2 regions of the Streptomyces sp. NPDC018833 genome follow, and region 1 is predicted to be linked to the other one. Evidence: riboswitches for the same ligand, from Rfam matches in the RefSeq annotation. Region 1 holds a riboswitch; the other holds the start of a gene.
The links. A riboswitch is a leader RNA that binds a small molecule or an ion and turns the genes downstream of it on or off. The one in region 1 is predicted to bind S-adenosylmethionine.

Region 1 (7,457 bases):
GGATGCGGACGTTGACGCTCATGGGGTGCAGCCTTTCTTCGGTCTGAGGTGGTCGGCGGGGACCCGGCGGTCTCAGCCTGCCAGGCCGGCGTCGCGGAACGCGTCCAGGCTCGGGCGGATCGTCGCGGTCGGGCCGGTGGTCGGGGCGACCGCGTCCAGCGTCTTGAGGCCGTCGCCGGTGTTCAGTACGACGGTGGTGAGCGCCGGGTCGAGCACGCCCTGCTCGATCAGCTTCTTCGTCACGCCCACGGTCACGCCGCCCGCCGTCTCGGCGAAGATGCCCTCGGTGCGGGCCAGCAGCTTGATCGCGTCGACGATCTGCTCGTCGTTCACGTCCTCCACCGCGCCGCCCGTGCGGCGGGCGATGTCCAGCACGTAGGGGCCGTCGGCCGGGTTGCCGATGGCGAGCGACTTGGCGATGGTGTTCGGCTTCTGGGGGCGCACGACGTCGTGACCGGCCTTGAAGGCGGTGGACACCGGGGAGCAGCCCTCGGCCTGGGCGCCGAAGATCTTGTACGGCTTGTCCTCGACGAGGCCGAGCCTGATCAGCTCCTGAAGGCCCTTGTCGATCTTGGTGAGCTGGGAGCCGGAGGCGATCGGAATGACGATCTGGTCGGGCAGCTGCCAGCCGAGCTGTTCGCAGATCTCGTACGCGAGCGTCTTGGAGCCCTCGCCGTAGTACGGGCGGAGGTTGACGTTCACGAAGCCCCAGCCCTCGCCGAGAGGGTCGCCGATGAGCTCGGAGCAGAAGCGGTTGACGTCGTCGTAGTTGCCCTCGATGCCGACCAGCTCGCCGCCGTAGACCGCGGCCATGACGACCTTGCCCTGCTCCAGGTCGTGCGGGATGAAGACGCAGGAGCGGAAGCCGGCCCGCGCGGCGGCGGCGCCGACCGCGCCGGCGAGGTTGCCGGTGGAGGAGCAGGACAGGGTGGTGAAGCCGAAGGCGCGGGCCGCCTCGACGGCGATCGCGACGACACGGTCCTTGAAGGAGTGCGTCGGGTTGCCGGAGTCGTCCTTGATGAACAGCCCGCCGGTGACACCGATTTCACGGGCGAGGTTGTCGGCCTTGACGAGCTGGGTGAAGCCGGGGTTGATGTTCGGCTTGCCGGCCACGTCGGCGGGGACGGGCAGGAGCGGGGCGTAGCGCCAGATGTTGTTCGGGCCGGCCTCGATCTGCTTCCGCAGGGCCTCCGGGTCGCCGCTCGGCAGGTCGTACGCGACTTCGAGCGGCCCGAAACACGAGGCGCAGGCGAAGATGGGGCCGAGCTCGAAACGCTCCCCGCACTCACGGCACGACAGTGCGGCGGCGGGTCCGAGGTCCACAGAGGTGGAAGCGGTGGTGCTGGCGATGGTCTGCGCAGCCATTATGGCGAGGCCCTTTCTCCTCATCTTCCTCGTGACGCATTTCGCCACAAGACGGAATTGGCACCTTCCCCACCGTGACCTCGCGGTCGGCGGGAGGGTTGCCGGGGCTTCAACGGGCCGTTCCCTCTGCCCCTCTGGATGAGCGGTATTCGATTGTCAGCAGGCGACCCCGAGATGCGGTGGTCACCTGCGTTGTTCAAGACTGTAACCGAAGGCCCGGACAGTTGAGATAGTCGTCCGAACCGCGAGATGGATCACACGCACGGCCTCCGGCCGGTCCGATCCCCCCGATCCGAACCCCTGCAAGGAGACGTGCTGTGCTCGATGAGGTGGAGCGCTGGCTGGGCATACGCACCTGGTCCGCCGCCGACCGCACACCGAACCAGATCCTCGCCGCCAAGGCCCGGCGCGGATCGTCGGTGAGTGTGGTGCTCCCCGCACTGAACGAGGAGCAGACGGTCGGCGACATCGTGACGGTGATCCGGCACGAGCTGATGGAGCGGATCCCCCTGGTCGACGAGCTGGTGGTGATCGACTCGGCGTCGAGCGACCGTACGGCCGAGGTGGCCGAGGCGGCGGGCGCGCGGGTGGTGCACCGGGACGCCGTCCTGCCGCGGATACCGGCAGTGGCGGGCAAGGGCGAGGTGCTGTGGCGGTCACTGATGGTGACCAGCGGTGACATCGTGTGCTTCATCGACTCCGATCTGCGCGACTTCTCGGCCGACTTCGTCTCCGGGATCGTTGGGCCGCTGCTGACCGATCCCGAGGTGCAGTTCGTCAAGGCGATGTACGACCGCCCGCTCGGCGACGCCCCTGGTCAGGGTGGCCGGGTGACCGAGCTGGTGGCGCGACCGCTGCTGAATCTGCACTGGCCGCAACTGGCCGGTTTCGTGCAGCCGCTGGGCGGGGAGTACGCGGCCCGGCGCTCCCTGCTGGAGCAACTGCCGTTCCCGGTCGGTTACGGGGTGGAACTGGGCCTGCTGGTGGACGCCCTCGGCCGGGCGGGGCTCGATGCGTTGGCGCAGGTCGACGTGGGCACGCGCAAGCACCGCCACCAGGACGGGCAGGCACTGGGCCGCATGGCGGCGGCGATCTACCGCACGGCACAAATGCGGCTGGCCCGCGGCCACTTGGTGCGGCCGGTGCTCACTCAGTTCGAGCGGTTCGAGAACGGATTCGTGCCCGTCGTCCACGCGGTGGACACCGAGGAGCGGCCGCCGATGCGCGAGATCGGTGAGTACGCGGCGCGTCGCGCGGCATAAACCGGAACCACTGTTCATTTTGTCTAACTTTCATATGTATGGATCTCATGGACGTCATGCACACGATCCAGGGCACGACGCTGGCCCTGACCGCCGAGGCGCCCCGGCACACCGGTGAGCCGGCCCGCACCGGCTCCACCGCCGAGCAGCTGTGGCTGCTCGGCGGCGTCGCGCTCAGCATCACCGCGGCGGGCGTGGTCGCCGCCGCGGCGGCCCGTGGCCGGAAACGCGACCACTGACCTGCGGCGCAGCCGCACGCACGTTTGAGGGGATGCGGGACGGGCTAGGTTCGCCACATGGTCACCGACGCTGCCCAGATCCTCGTCGCCTCCAACCGCGGCCCGGTCTCCTACTCACCGGGCGGGCACGGCGGGCTCGCCGCCCGCCGCGGTGGGGGCGGCCTCGTCTCCGGCCTCTCCGCGATCGGCTCCGACGCCCAGTCGCTGTGGGTGTGCGCCGCCCTCGACAACGGCGACCGCGAGGCCGTCCGGCGCGGGGTGAGCGAGCCGGGCGTCCGGATGCTCGACATCCCCGCGGCCGTCCACGCCGACGCGTACAACGGCATCGCGAACTCGGTGCTGTGGTTCGTGCACCACATGCTGTACCAGACGCCGCTGGAACCGGTCTTCGGTACGGAGTTCCGGCGCCAGTGGGCCGCGTACCGGATGTACAACCGGGCGTTCGCCGAGGCGCTCGCCGACGAGGCCGCGGAGGACGCGGCGGTGCTGGTGCAGGACTACCACCTGGCGCTGGTGCCGGGGATGCTGCGGGAGCTGCGCCCCGACCTGCGCATCGGGCACTTCTCGCACACGCCGTGGGCGCCCTCGGAGTACTTCGGGATGCTGCCCGACGACATCGCCGAGGAGCTGCTGCTCGGCATGCTGGGCGCGGACCGGCTCGGGTTCCTGAGCCAGCGCTGGCTGGGGGCGTTCCAGCGGTGCTGCGGGGTGGTGCTCGCCGCGTACGACGGGCGCGGCTCCTGGCCCAAGGACCAGGAACCGGCGTTCGAGTACACGCTGCCCGGCCGGCGCCGCCGACGGACCCGGCTCGGCGTCCACGGGCTGGGCGCGGACGGCGACTTCCTGCGTGAGCGGTCGCGGCAGCCGGACGTCGACGACCGGATGGCGGCGCTGCGGGAGCAGATCGGCGACAGGAAGACGATCATCCGAGTGGACCGCACGGAGCTGTCGAAGAACATCGTGCGCGGCCTGCGCGCGTACGAGACGCTGCTGGAGGAGCGGCCGGAGTGGCGCGAGCGGGTGGTCCACGTCGCGTTCGCCTACCCCTCGCGACAGGACCTCGCCGTCTACCGGGAGTACACCGCCGAGGTGGCGCGGGTCGCCGACGCGATCAACGCCCGGTTCGGCACGGAGGACTGGACACCGGTCCTGCTCCACGTGAAGGACGACTTCGCCCGCTCCCTGGCCGCCTACCGCCTGGCCGACGTGGCGCTGGTCAACCCCATCCGCGACGGCATGAACCTGGTGGCCAAGGAGGTCCCGGTCGTCTCCGACGCGGGCTGCGCGCTGGTGCTCTCACGCGAGGCGGGAGCGTACGCGGAGCTCCGCGAGGACGCACTGACGGTGAACCCGTACGACGTGACGGGCACGGCCGCGGCCCTGCACGAGGCCCTCTCCATGCCGGCGGCGGAACGCGCGGACCGCACGAAGCGCCTGGCCGCGGCGGCGACGGCGCTCCCCCCACGCCGCTGGTTCCTGGACCAGCTGGAGGCGCTGCGGGGGTGACCCTGCGGGGGCGCCCACCCCGCCCCTTCCCGAACCGGGACTTCTCCCCCTACGCCCGCAGGGCGTAGGGGGAGCCCGCCACCGGACGAGCTTCCCGCGCCCTGACAGGCGCGCGGCCCAGTACCCGCTGTCCCGCGCCTCGACGGGTGCAGGCTTCGGGGCCTCCGGACCCTGCCCGGGCGGGGGCTTCGCGGCCTCGCCCCGGCCCCGCACAGCCCTCACCCCCGTTGACGTGATCCCTGACAGGCGCGGGCTTCAGAGCATCCCCGCACGCCGCACGACCCTCCTTCGGGGCTTAGTGGTCAACTCCGAAAGTCCTTCGGGGCTTGACGCGATTGGTGTGGCTGTGCGGGGCACGGCAGGCCGGGCAGCGGCCAAGGCCGCTGCCCAGCGCTGATGAGGGTCATATGGGGTCGCTCCCGCGTCCAGGGTGATCCCTTCCCGTCCTGGCGGGGTTCATCGCGGGAGCCGCCTCGTGGCCGGCGTTTTCTGCGTGTTGTCAGGCGACGCGGAGGATGCTCTTGCCATGGGTTGTGCCCTCGGCGAGGCGCTGTACGGCCATGGCCAGGTCCCCGAAGGCGTACTCGGTGGTGATGTCCAAGCGAACCTTGCCGTCGGCCACGAGGCCGAGTGCGCGGCGGGCACTGTCGGCGAGCCGCTCGGGGTGGGTCTGGCTGAGCAGGTTGCTGTTGTAGGTCAGGAGCGACTTGCCGTGCATGAGGAGGTCGTTGGCGTTGGCGAGGACGGGTTCGTACGTGGCGAGGTTGCCGTATGCCACCAGTCGGCCGTGTACTGCGAGCTGCTCGAGGCCGACGGTGCGGGTCGAGCCGCCGACCGGGTCGAGGATGACGTCGGGCTTCTCGTCGCCGAGCTTGGCCGGGAACTCCTCGCGGAGCAGGAGCTGGTCGTAGCCGAACTGCGCGGCGTAGTCGGCCCTGTCCGCAGTGCCGACCACACCGACGATCCGGCCTGCTCCGGCTAGTCGGGCGAACTGGGCGGCGAGCGTGCCGACTGAGCCGGCGGCGGCGTGGATGAGCACGCTTTCGCCGGGCCGCACGCGCGCGGCGGTGTTGATCAGCTCGTAGGCGGTCGGTGCGCCCCACCCGAGACCGGCGGCTGTCTTCAGCGGCATGCCGCCGATGCCGAACGTGAGCGTAGCGGGTGCCAGGACCACCTCGGCGTAGGCGCCTGAGGTGGTCAGCGCGGTGACGGCCTCACCGACACGGCGTGTGTCGATACCCGCGCCGACCGCGATGATGCGCCCGGATGCCTCGAACCCCGGGACGAAGGGACGCGGTACGGCGAAGTGGCCGTCTCTGACCATGGTGTCGCCCCACTGAATCCCGGCGTAGGCCACACGGATCGCCACTTGGTCGGGGCCGGGGGTGGGCTCATCGAGTTCGGCGACCCGGTAGTGGTCATCGGTATCGAGAACGACAGCCTTCATAGTTACAGCCCCCTGTGCTGACTCAGTATCCTTACAATGGAGAACGGTAGGTATATAAGGTCCCTGAGTCAACACATGAACCTGTCAGTGAAGTGGGAGGACGCGGTGGAAGCCCCGATCGAGAACGACCTTTGCACCCGGATCAGGCGGTCGGAGCAGGCGTTGATGGCGCACCACGAGGCAGTACTGCGTGCCTACGGGCTGACCATGACGCAGTACACCGTGCTGTTGATCCTCTCGCGCCAAGGCGGCATGTCCGGCGCGCAATTGGCCCGCTCGTGCGGGGTGACGCAGCAGAGCATGAGCAGCGTGCTGACCAATATGGAGAACAAGGAACTCATCCGCCGCGAGACGTCCCCGGTGCACGCCAAGGTGCAGATCGCTGCCCTCACCGATCAGGGCCAGACGCTGCTGGGTCGCGCCTACCAGGAGGTGATCATCCTTGAGCGCGCGCTCACCAGCGCGTTCACGCCCTCGGAACACGCCGCACTCTGCGAGCTGCTGGGACGCGCCACCACCGTCCTGATCCAGCAGACGCGCCAGGCGACAGTCTCGCCCGCCACCTGAGTCCGCGGCCGCCGCACCCGCGGGAGCCCATAACTGGGTACCGCTCTGGAAGATTCGGTCACCCCGCCTGCGATGCCCTGCCTGTTCTGCCATGCCTGTGGTACTGACCGCTGCCGAGCGCCACCGTCTGGAGAAGATGGCCTACGGCCACAAGACCCCGCATCAGGCCCGGCAGCGGGCAAGCATCGTGCTCTTGGCGGCCGGGGGCGCTCCAATGCCCGGATAGCCTCGCAGACGCGGATGCACGTGGACACGGTGCGCACCTGGCGAGGCCGGTTCGCCGCCAGCGGCCTGCCCGCTGGGCACGGTGGGCAGGCGTGCCCTCGAGCGGCGCGGGCCGGGCGGGTGGCCCGCCGTGTCCACACACGCCGGACGGGCTGATGTGACGCAGCGCAATGCAGCCTCGCCTGTGGTTGGGGCGCGCCGGTCCGGTGGGCGTCCTCCCACGGGACGAGCCCCCGGTTACAGGAAGGGGCGGGCAGGGGAAAGCGCGGCAGGTGCTACACCCGCTCCGACAGCGCCGCCAGCAACCCCACCACCGCCCCCGGGCCCCCCACCACCACATCCGCGCGACCCGCCAGCTCCGGCACCTCGGTCCCGCTGCACACCAGCAGTCCCGGCATTCCGTCCGAGCGCAGCTTGTCCACCGCGCCGTACGCGGGCAGGTCGCCCAGGTCGTCCCCGGCGTAGAGCACGGCCGTCGCGCCCACCTCCTGCACGTACTCGGCGAGCGCCACGCCCTTGTCCACGCCCGGCGGGCGCAGCTCCAGGACCATGCGGCCGGGCTCCAGGATCAGGCCGTGGCGCGAGGCGAGCGCCGCGAGCGGCTCACGCAGGGCGTCGAAGGCGCCCTGGGGGTCCTCGGCGCGGCGCGTGTGGACGGCGACGGCCCGGCCGCCCTTCTCCTCGATCCAGGCGCCGCGCGCGGCGTCCCGGCCGTCGAGGAAGCCCGCCAGCTCCGCACGGGCGGCCGCGACACCGGGATGCGGCGCGGGGGCGCTCACGTCCCCGCTGACGGCGTCCCAGCGCTCCGCGCCGTAGTGGCCGAGGACGACGAGGTGGTCCAGGCCC
Region 2 (7,457 bases), on a different contig from region 1:
GCAGCACGATCTGGAGGCCGCGTTCGCGATCGGCCTGGAGTCGTAGCCCTCCGCGCCGCGTGACAACGGGCGCCCCCCGGCCGAGCGCAGAACCCGGCCCGGGGCGACGCCGGCGGGGCGGCGCCCCGTCTCAGACCGCCGGGACGCAGCGGCCGTCCTCCGTGTGGTACGTCCACTTCGCGCCCTCGCGCACCAGTTCCCGCACCGCCGCCACGAAGCGCTCCACGTGCTCGTCCGGCGTGCCCGCGCCGAAGCTGACGCGGATCGCGTTCAGCGACTTCTCGCCCGGCTCCGCCTCCGGCGCACCGCACTCGCCGACGTCCTGCGGGTCGCTGCCGAGCAGCGTGCGCACCAGCGGGTGCGCACAGAACAGGCCGTCCCGGACGCCGATGCCGTACTCCGCCGACAGCGCCGCCGCGAAGTGCGAGCTGTTCCAGCCCTCGACGACGAACGAGATGACGCCGACGCGCGGGGAGTCGTCGCCGAACAGCGACAGCACGCGGACCTCCGGCACCTCCGCCAGGCCTTCGCGCACCTTCGCGATCAGGTGCTGCTCACGGGCGACCAGCGCGTCGAACCCCGCCTCGCCGAGCGCCTTGCACGCGGAGGCGATCGAGTAGACGCCGATCACGTTCGGCGAACCGGCCTCGTGGCGGGCGGCCGTCGTGTGCCACTCGACGTCCACTCCCCCGTCCGCACGCCGGGTCACCTTGCGCGACGCGCCGCCGCCCGCCAGGTACGGCTCCGCGTCCTGGAGCCAGTCCGCCCGGCCGGCGAGCACGCCGGAACCGAAGGGCGCGTACAGCTTGTGCCCCGAGAAGGCGACCCAGTCGACGTCCAACTCCCGTACGGATACCGGGTGATGGGGCGCGAGCTGGGCCGCGTCCAGCACGATCCGGGCACCGTGCGCATGGGCCGCGGCCGCCAGTTCGCGCACGGGCCACACCTCACCGGTCACATTGGACGCACCGGTCACGCACACCAGCGCCGGCCCGATGGGGTCTCCCCAGCTCGAAGAGCCAGGGGAAGGGTCACGGTGGGCGAGCGCCTGCTCCAGCGTCCGTACGGCCTCTTCGGGTGTGCGCGGCGCGTTGAGGTAGGTGACCCGGGCGTCGCTCCAGGGCAGCAGGGAGGCGTGGTGCTCGGTCTCGAAGACGAACACCTCGCAGTCCGCGGGCAGGACGGCTGCCAGCAGGTTCAGCGAGTCGGTCGTGGAGCGGGTGAAGACGACCTGGTCGCCGTCCCGGCAGTCGAGGAATTCGTGCACGGTCGCCCGGCTGTTCTCGAACAGGTCGGTGGACAGCTGGGACAGGTACCCGGCGCCCCGGTGCACGCTGCCGTAGTAGGGCGCGTACGCGGCGACGTCGTCCCACACGCGCTGCAGCGCGGGCGCGCTCGCCGCGTAGTCGAGGGCGGCGTACGTGACCTCGCCGCCGGTCACGAGCGGGACGGTGACGTCACGGCCGAGGACCGGCAGCGGCGCGTCGCAGCAGGGGTCCGAGTCGGAGGCGGACACGACGGCGGAGGCGGGGGTGGCGGAGGCGGCAGGGCGTGCGGACATGGCGGTATCTCCCGGCAGGAAAAGGCGAATCGGCTTCGACAGGACCCGTGACGGCACGACGGCGTACGACGCCGCACGACGGCCCACGGGGAAAGACCTCGACACGCGGACATCCCCGCGCGGAGGGTGAAGAAGGGGCGGAAACGCCCTATCGCATTCGCTTGCTCACGAGACAGCTCCTTGAGGACCAGGACCCCAGAGCTTCAAAGGGGTCCGCGCTTGCCACAGACCTCGCTGCCTGCGGCCTGGTCTTCACCCGGGGCACCCCGCCACGGACGGAGGGTTGCCGGACAGCGGGCCGGGGCCGTAATCGCTGTCACTCATGACCTTGCGGAGCATCCTGCCATATGTCTCGCATGACGCAAGGGCGCGGTCCACCATCCGGACCGCGCCCCTTGCCGGACGTCAGGAATTGCTCGCCCTCACCCAGCGCTCCAGCGCCGCCCGGGCCGCGCCCGAGTCGATCGACTGCGCCGCCCGCGCCATCCCGGCCACCAGCTGTTCGTTCAGCGTGCCGTCCGTCGGCTCCAACGCGACCAGCGCGGCCGCCGAGTTGAGCAGGACGGCGTCCCGCACCGGGCCGGTCTCGCCGCCGAGCAGGCGGCGCGCCACGTCCGCGTTGTACGAGGCGTCCGCGCCGCGCAGGGCCTCAACGGGTACCAGGTCGATACCGACGTCGCGCGGGTCGAACGACTCCTCGCGCACCTCGCCGTCCCGCACCACCCACACACGTGACGTCGCGGTCGTCGTCAGCTCGTCCAGGCCGTCGTCGCCGCGGAAGACCAGCGCGGATGAGCCGCGTTCGGCCAGCACACCGGCGAGGATCGGCGCCATGCGGGCGTCGGCGACGCCCGTGGCCTGTGCCTTGACCCGCGCCGGGTTGGTCAGCGGGCCGAGGAAGTTGAACGTCGTCCGGATCCCCAGCTCCTTGCGCGCGGCCGCCACGTGCCGCAGCGCCGGGTGGAACTTCACCGCGAAGCAGAAGGTGATGCCCGCCTCCTCGGCGACCTCGGCCACCCGCTGCGGGGACAGATCCAGGTTGACGCCGAGCTTTTCCAGAACGTCCGAGGCACCGCTCTGCGAGGACGCTGCCCGGTTGCCGTGCTTGACCACCTTCGCGCCCGTGCCGGCGACGACGATCGCGGACATGGTGGAGATGTTGACCGTCTTCGCACCGTCGCCGCCGGTGCCGACGATGTCGACGCTCGGGCCAGGCACCTCGATCAGGTTGGCGTGCTCGTACATCGTCCGGACGAGACCGGAGATCTCCTCGACCGTCTCGCCCTTGGCGCGCAGGGCCACCGCGAAGCCGGCGATCTGCGCGTCGGTCGCCTCGCCGCTGAGGATGCGGTCCATCGCCCACGCGGTGGCCTCCGCGCTCTGGTCCCGGTTGTCCAGGAGGGCGTTCAGCACACTCGGCCAGGAGAGGGCCGCCACGCTGTCGCCGCCTGCCGGGGTCACAACGTTCATGGTCCGCTCCTGGGTCCACAGCCGATTAGGGATGGGTCCCACCCTATCCAGCCCCAGGGCACAGCGAGGGGCCCCGTCCATCGAGTGGACGGGGCCCCGCTGTGGCGACGTACCGGTCAGGAGATCAGTGGTGGCCGTGGCCGCTGGTGATCTCCTTGTACTCGTCGGTGGTGGGCTTGGCGACCTGGTTGTCGCCGCCGAAGTAGCCCTTGCTGAGCCTGACGCGCAGCTTCTGCATCCGGCCGATCTTGCGGCGCACACCGTGCTCGTCGACCGTCGGGCCGAGCTCCGCGGGCTGGTACTGCTCGTGCGCGGTCAGCTTGTACCGGTCGGCCTGCGACAGCGGCTCGTGGATCTCGACGAACTCGCCGTGCGGCAGGCGCTTGATGATGCCGGACTCACGCCCGTGCAGCACCTTCTCCTTGTCGCGCCGCTGCAGACCCAGGCAGATCCGCTTGGTGATGACGAAAGCGAGAACCGGTCCGACGAAGTACGTGATCCGTACGAACCAGGTGATCGCGTTGATCGACAGGTTGAAGTGCGTCGCGAAGATGTCGTTTCCGCCACCGAGCAGCATGATCACGTAGCCGGTGACCCAGGCGACGCCCAGGGCGGTACGGGTCGGCGCGTTGCGCGGGCGGTCCAGGATGTGGTGCTCGCGCTTGTCGCCGGTGATCCAGGACTCGATGAACGGGTAGACGGCGATCGCCCCGAGGACCAGACCGAAGAGCACCAGCGGGATGAACACGCCCAGGACGAGCGTGTGACCCCACAGGTTGATCTCCCAGCCCGGCATCACACGGATCAGACCCTCGGCGAAGCCCATGTACCAGTCGGGCTGGGCGCCGGTGGACACCTGGTCCGGGCGGTACGGGCCGAGCGCCCACACCGGGTTGATCGTGAACAGGCCGGCGATGATCGCGATGACACCGAAGACCAGGAAGAAGAAGCCTCCGGCCTTGGCCATGTACACCGGCAGCAGCGGCATGCCGACGACGTTCTTGTTCGTGCGGCCGGGGCCCGCGAACTGCGTGTGCTTGTGGTAGAAGACCAGGATCAGGTGCGCCACCACGAGGCCGAGCATGATGCCCGGCAGCAGCAGGATGTGGATCGAGTAGAACCGCGCCACCATGTCGTGGCCGGGGAACTCGCCACCGAACAGGAACATCGAGAGGTACGTGCCGACGATCGGCGTGGACAGGATCGCGCCCTGCGTGAAGCGGACACCGGTGCCGGAGAGCAGGTCGTCGGGCAGCGAGTAACCGGTGAAGCCGGTGAACATGCCGAGGACGAACAGCAGGAAGCCGAACAGCCAGTTGATCTCACGCGGCTTGCGGAACGCGCCGGTGAAGAACACGCGCATCATGTGCACGAACATCGCGGCGAGGAAGATCAGCGCGGCCCAGTGGTGGATCTGCCGGATGAGCAGACCACCACGGACGTCGAAGCTGATGTGCAGCGTCGAGGCGTACGCCTCGGTCATGCGGATGCCCTGCATCGGCACGTACGAGCCGTGGTACTCGATCTCGTTCATGCTCGGGTGGAAGAACAGCGTCAGGTACACACCCGTGAGGATGATGATGATGAAGCTGTAGAGGGCGATCTCACCCAGCATGAAGGACCAGTGGTCCGGGAAGATCTTCCGCATGTTGGCCTTGGCCAGGGAGTAGATCCCCAGCCGGCCGTCCGCCCAGTCGGCCACCCGCTCGCCGGCGGGCGCCTTCTTCTGCGTATCCGTCTGTGTACTCATCCGCGCTCCCAGAAGGCAGGACCGACAGGCTCTTCGAAGTCGCCGAGCGCCTCGAGGTTGCCCTCGGCGTTCACACCGATCCGCAGCTGCGGAAGAGGGTGACCGGCCGGACCGAAGATGACGCGGGCGCCGTCGGAGAGGTCGAAGGTGGACTGGTGGCACGGGCAGAGGACGTGGTGCGTCTGCTGCTCGTACAGGCTGATCGGGCAGCCGACGTGGGTGCAGATCTTCGAGTAGGCGACGATGCCGTCGTGCGACCACTCGAGCTGGCGCTTGTCCTTGATGTCCTCCGGCTGGATACGGACGATCATCAGGGCGGCCTTGGCGATCTCGGTGTTGAACTCGTGGTCGCTCTCCTCCAGGCCCTCGGGCATGGCGAAGGTCAGCGACCCGACCGCGACGTCCTCGGGACGCAGCGGCTCGTTCGTGTTCATGTTGATGAGCGTCTTGCCCTTGGCCCACAGCGTGTGGCGGAGCTTGTCCTCGGGCAGCGGGCCGAGCTCGCGCAGCAGCACGACACCGGAGAGCGGCACCATGGCAAGCGCACCGAACATGGTGTTACGGATCAGCTTGCGACGGCCGATGGCGGACTCGCGCGCACCGTCCGCGAAGTCGGCCATGACCTTGGCCTTGACCTCGGGCGCGGCCTCGATCGCGTGCCGGTCGTCGGCGACCTCGACGTCGGACATCAGGGTGCGCGCCCAGTGGACGGCGCCGGCGCCGATGCAGAAGAGCGCGAGACCGAGGGTCACACCCAGCGAGAAGTTGAGCGCGCTGATGTGACCGAGCGGCCAGATGTAGACGATCTTCTCGACGTCGAAGATCACGAACGAGGCGATGAAGCCGATCGTGGCGAGCATCGACAGCGTGAACAGGAGGGCGACGGTGCGCTCGGAGCGCTTGGCCGCACGCTCGTCGATGTCCTGGACACGCGGCTTGTGGGCCGGCAGTCCGGGATCGGCGAGCGGGTCCTCGTCACGATGTGCGACAGCGGTGCCGCCACCGTGAGCCGCGCCGTGCGTGGCGCCCTGCTCTACGGGCAGGTTCTCTTCTGAATTCTCTTGGCTACTCATGACTTCTTGGCCTTAGCGGTGTGGGCCGCAACCCAGACGGCAACAGCGATCAGCGAACCCAGGCCGAAGATCCAGCCGAAGAGACCCTCGCTCACGGGGCCGAGGCCACCGAGGGCGAAACCGCCCGGAGTCGGGGTGTCTTCACCGTTCACGGCGTTGACGTACGCGATGATGTCCCGCTTCTGCTGCTGGGGCATCGTGGAGTCGGGGAAGGACGGCATGTTCTGCGGACCGGTCTGCATGGCCTCGTAGAGATGCTTCGCGCTGACGCCTTCGAGGCTCGGGGCGTACTTGCCGTCGGTCAGGGCGCCGCCCTCACCGGTGAAGTTGTGACACTGGGCGCAGTTGGTGCGGAACAGCTCGCCACCCTTGGCGATGTTCGCGCCCTCGGCGCTGTAGTCCTTCTCGGTCGGCGTGATCGGGCCGGCACCCAGGGAGGCGACGTACGCCGCGAGCTGGTCGATCTGGGCCTGCGAGTAGATGACCGGCTTCTCGGGCACCTGCGCGCCGGGCTGCTGGGCGGGCATACGCCCCGTGCCGACCTGGAAGTCGACGGCGGCGGAGCCGACACCGACCAGGGGCGGGCCGTCGGAGGTGCCCTGACCGCCGGTTCCGTGGCAGCTGGCGCAGCCGACGGTGTAGAGCTTCTGGCCCTCCTTGATGGCAAGGGACTGGGCGGTTTCATCGGCCTGCGCCTTGTCCGCGGGTGCGAACGCGGCGTACAGCCCCCCAGTGGCCGCCAGCGCGAGGAGTAGGACGACGACCGCCGCCAGCGGATGGCGTCGTCGTGCGGAGAGCTTTTTCACGGATTACCCCGGTGTCAGGATCTTCTGCGTCGATGCTTCTGGACTATGTCTGCTTCAGGCGGCGCCCGCTCGGGGGCGTGCCGCCCGCGCCGATTACTTGATCATGTAGATCGTGGCGAAGAGGCCGATCCAGACGACATCGACGAAGTGCCAGTAGTAGGACACGACGATGGCGGCGGTTGCCTGCTCGTGGGTGAATCTCCTGGCCGCGTACGTCCTGCCGAGAACCAGCAGGAAGGCGATGAGACCGCCTGTCACGTGCAGACCGTGGAAGCCGGTGGTCAGGTAGAACACGGAGCCGTACGGGTCGGACGAGAGGGAGAGCCCCTCGTGCTTGACCAGCTCGGTGTACTCGAAGACCTGGCCGCCGATGAAGATCGCACCCATCACGAAGGTGAGCACGAACCAGGCACGCAGCTTCTTCACGTCGCCGCGCTCGGCGGCGAAGACGCCGAGCTGGCACGTGAGGGAGGAGAGCACCAGGATCGTGGTGTTCGTCGCCGAGAACGGGAAGTTCAGGGCATCGGCTTTCTCTGCCCAGAACTCGGCACCCGTCACCGATCGCAGGGTGAAGTACATCGCGAAGAGGGCCGCGAAGAACATCAGCTCGGAACTCAGCCAGATGATGGTTCCGACGCTGGTGAGGTTCGGCCGATTGACCGACGGGTGCGCGTGCCCGGTTTCTACTGTCGTTGCTGTCGCCACGACCGACATTATGTCGGTCGCTTATCCCGCCCTCACTCCCGGGGGTGCCGTTCGGTGTGTCAGTGGCCGTTGTCCAGCCCGAACGGCCCATC

Region 2: linked by a shared signal. The riboswitch ahead of ACH5AF_RS15450 (aminotransferase class V-fold PLP-dependent enzyme) and the one ahead of thrC (threonine synthase) in region 1 are both predicted to bind S-adenosylmethionine.

What each region holds. Positions count from the first base shown of each region.
Region 1 covers NZ_JBIRZM010000003.1:90,752-98,208, reverse strand. The annotation lists gene ACH5AF_RS07680 (MoaD/ThiS family protein) at 1-22, opposite strand, end outside; gene thrC (threonine synthase) at 73-1,365, opposite strand; SAM riboswitch class I at 1,383-1,510, opposite strand; gene ACH5AF_RS07670 (glucosyl-3-phosphoglycerate synthase) at 1,683-2,627, shown strand; gene ACH5AF_RS07665 (hypothetical protein) at 2,666-2,866, shown strand; gene ACH5AF_RS07660 (trehalose-6-phosphate synthase) at 2,924-4,372, shown strand; gene ACH5AF_RS07655 (zinc-binding alcohol dehydrogenase family protein) at 4,872-5,819, opposite strand; gene ACH5AF_RS07650 (MarR family winged helix-turn-helix transcriptional regulator) at 5,895-6,386, shown strand; gene otsB (trehalose-phosphatase) at 6,887-7,457, opposite strand, start outside.
Region 2 covers NZ_JBIRZM010000006.1:285,196-292,652, forward strand. The annotation lists gene ACH5AF_RS15445 (Lrp/AsnC family transcriptional regulator) at 1-46, shown strand, start outside; gene ACH5AF_RS15450 (aminotransferase class V-fold PLP-dependent enzyme) at 131-1,561, opposite strand; SAM riboswitch class IV at 1,772-1,889, opposite strand; gene trpD (anthranilate phosphoribosyltransferase) at 1,967-3,031, opposite strand; gene ACH5AF_RS15460 (cytochrome bc complex cytochrome b subunit) at 3,156-4,781, opposite strand; gene ACH5AF_RS15465 (Rieske 2Fe-2S domain-containing protein) at 4,778-5,854, opposite strand; gene ACH5AF_RS15470 (c-type cytochrome) at 5,851-6,660, opposite strand; gene ACH5AF_RS15475 (heme-copper oxidase subunit III) at 6,754-7,374, opposite strand.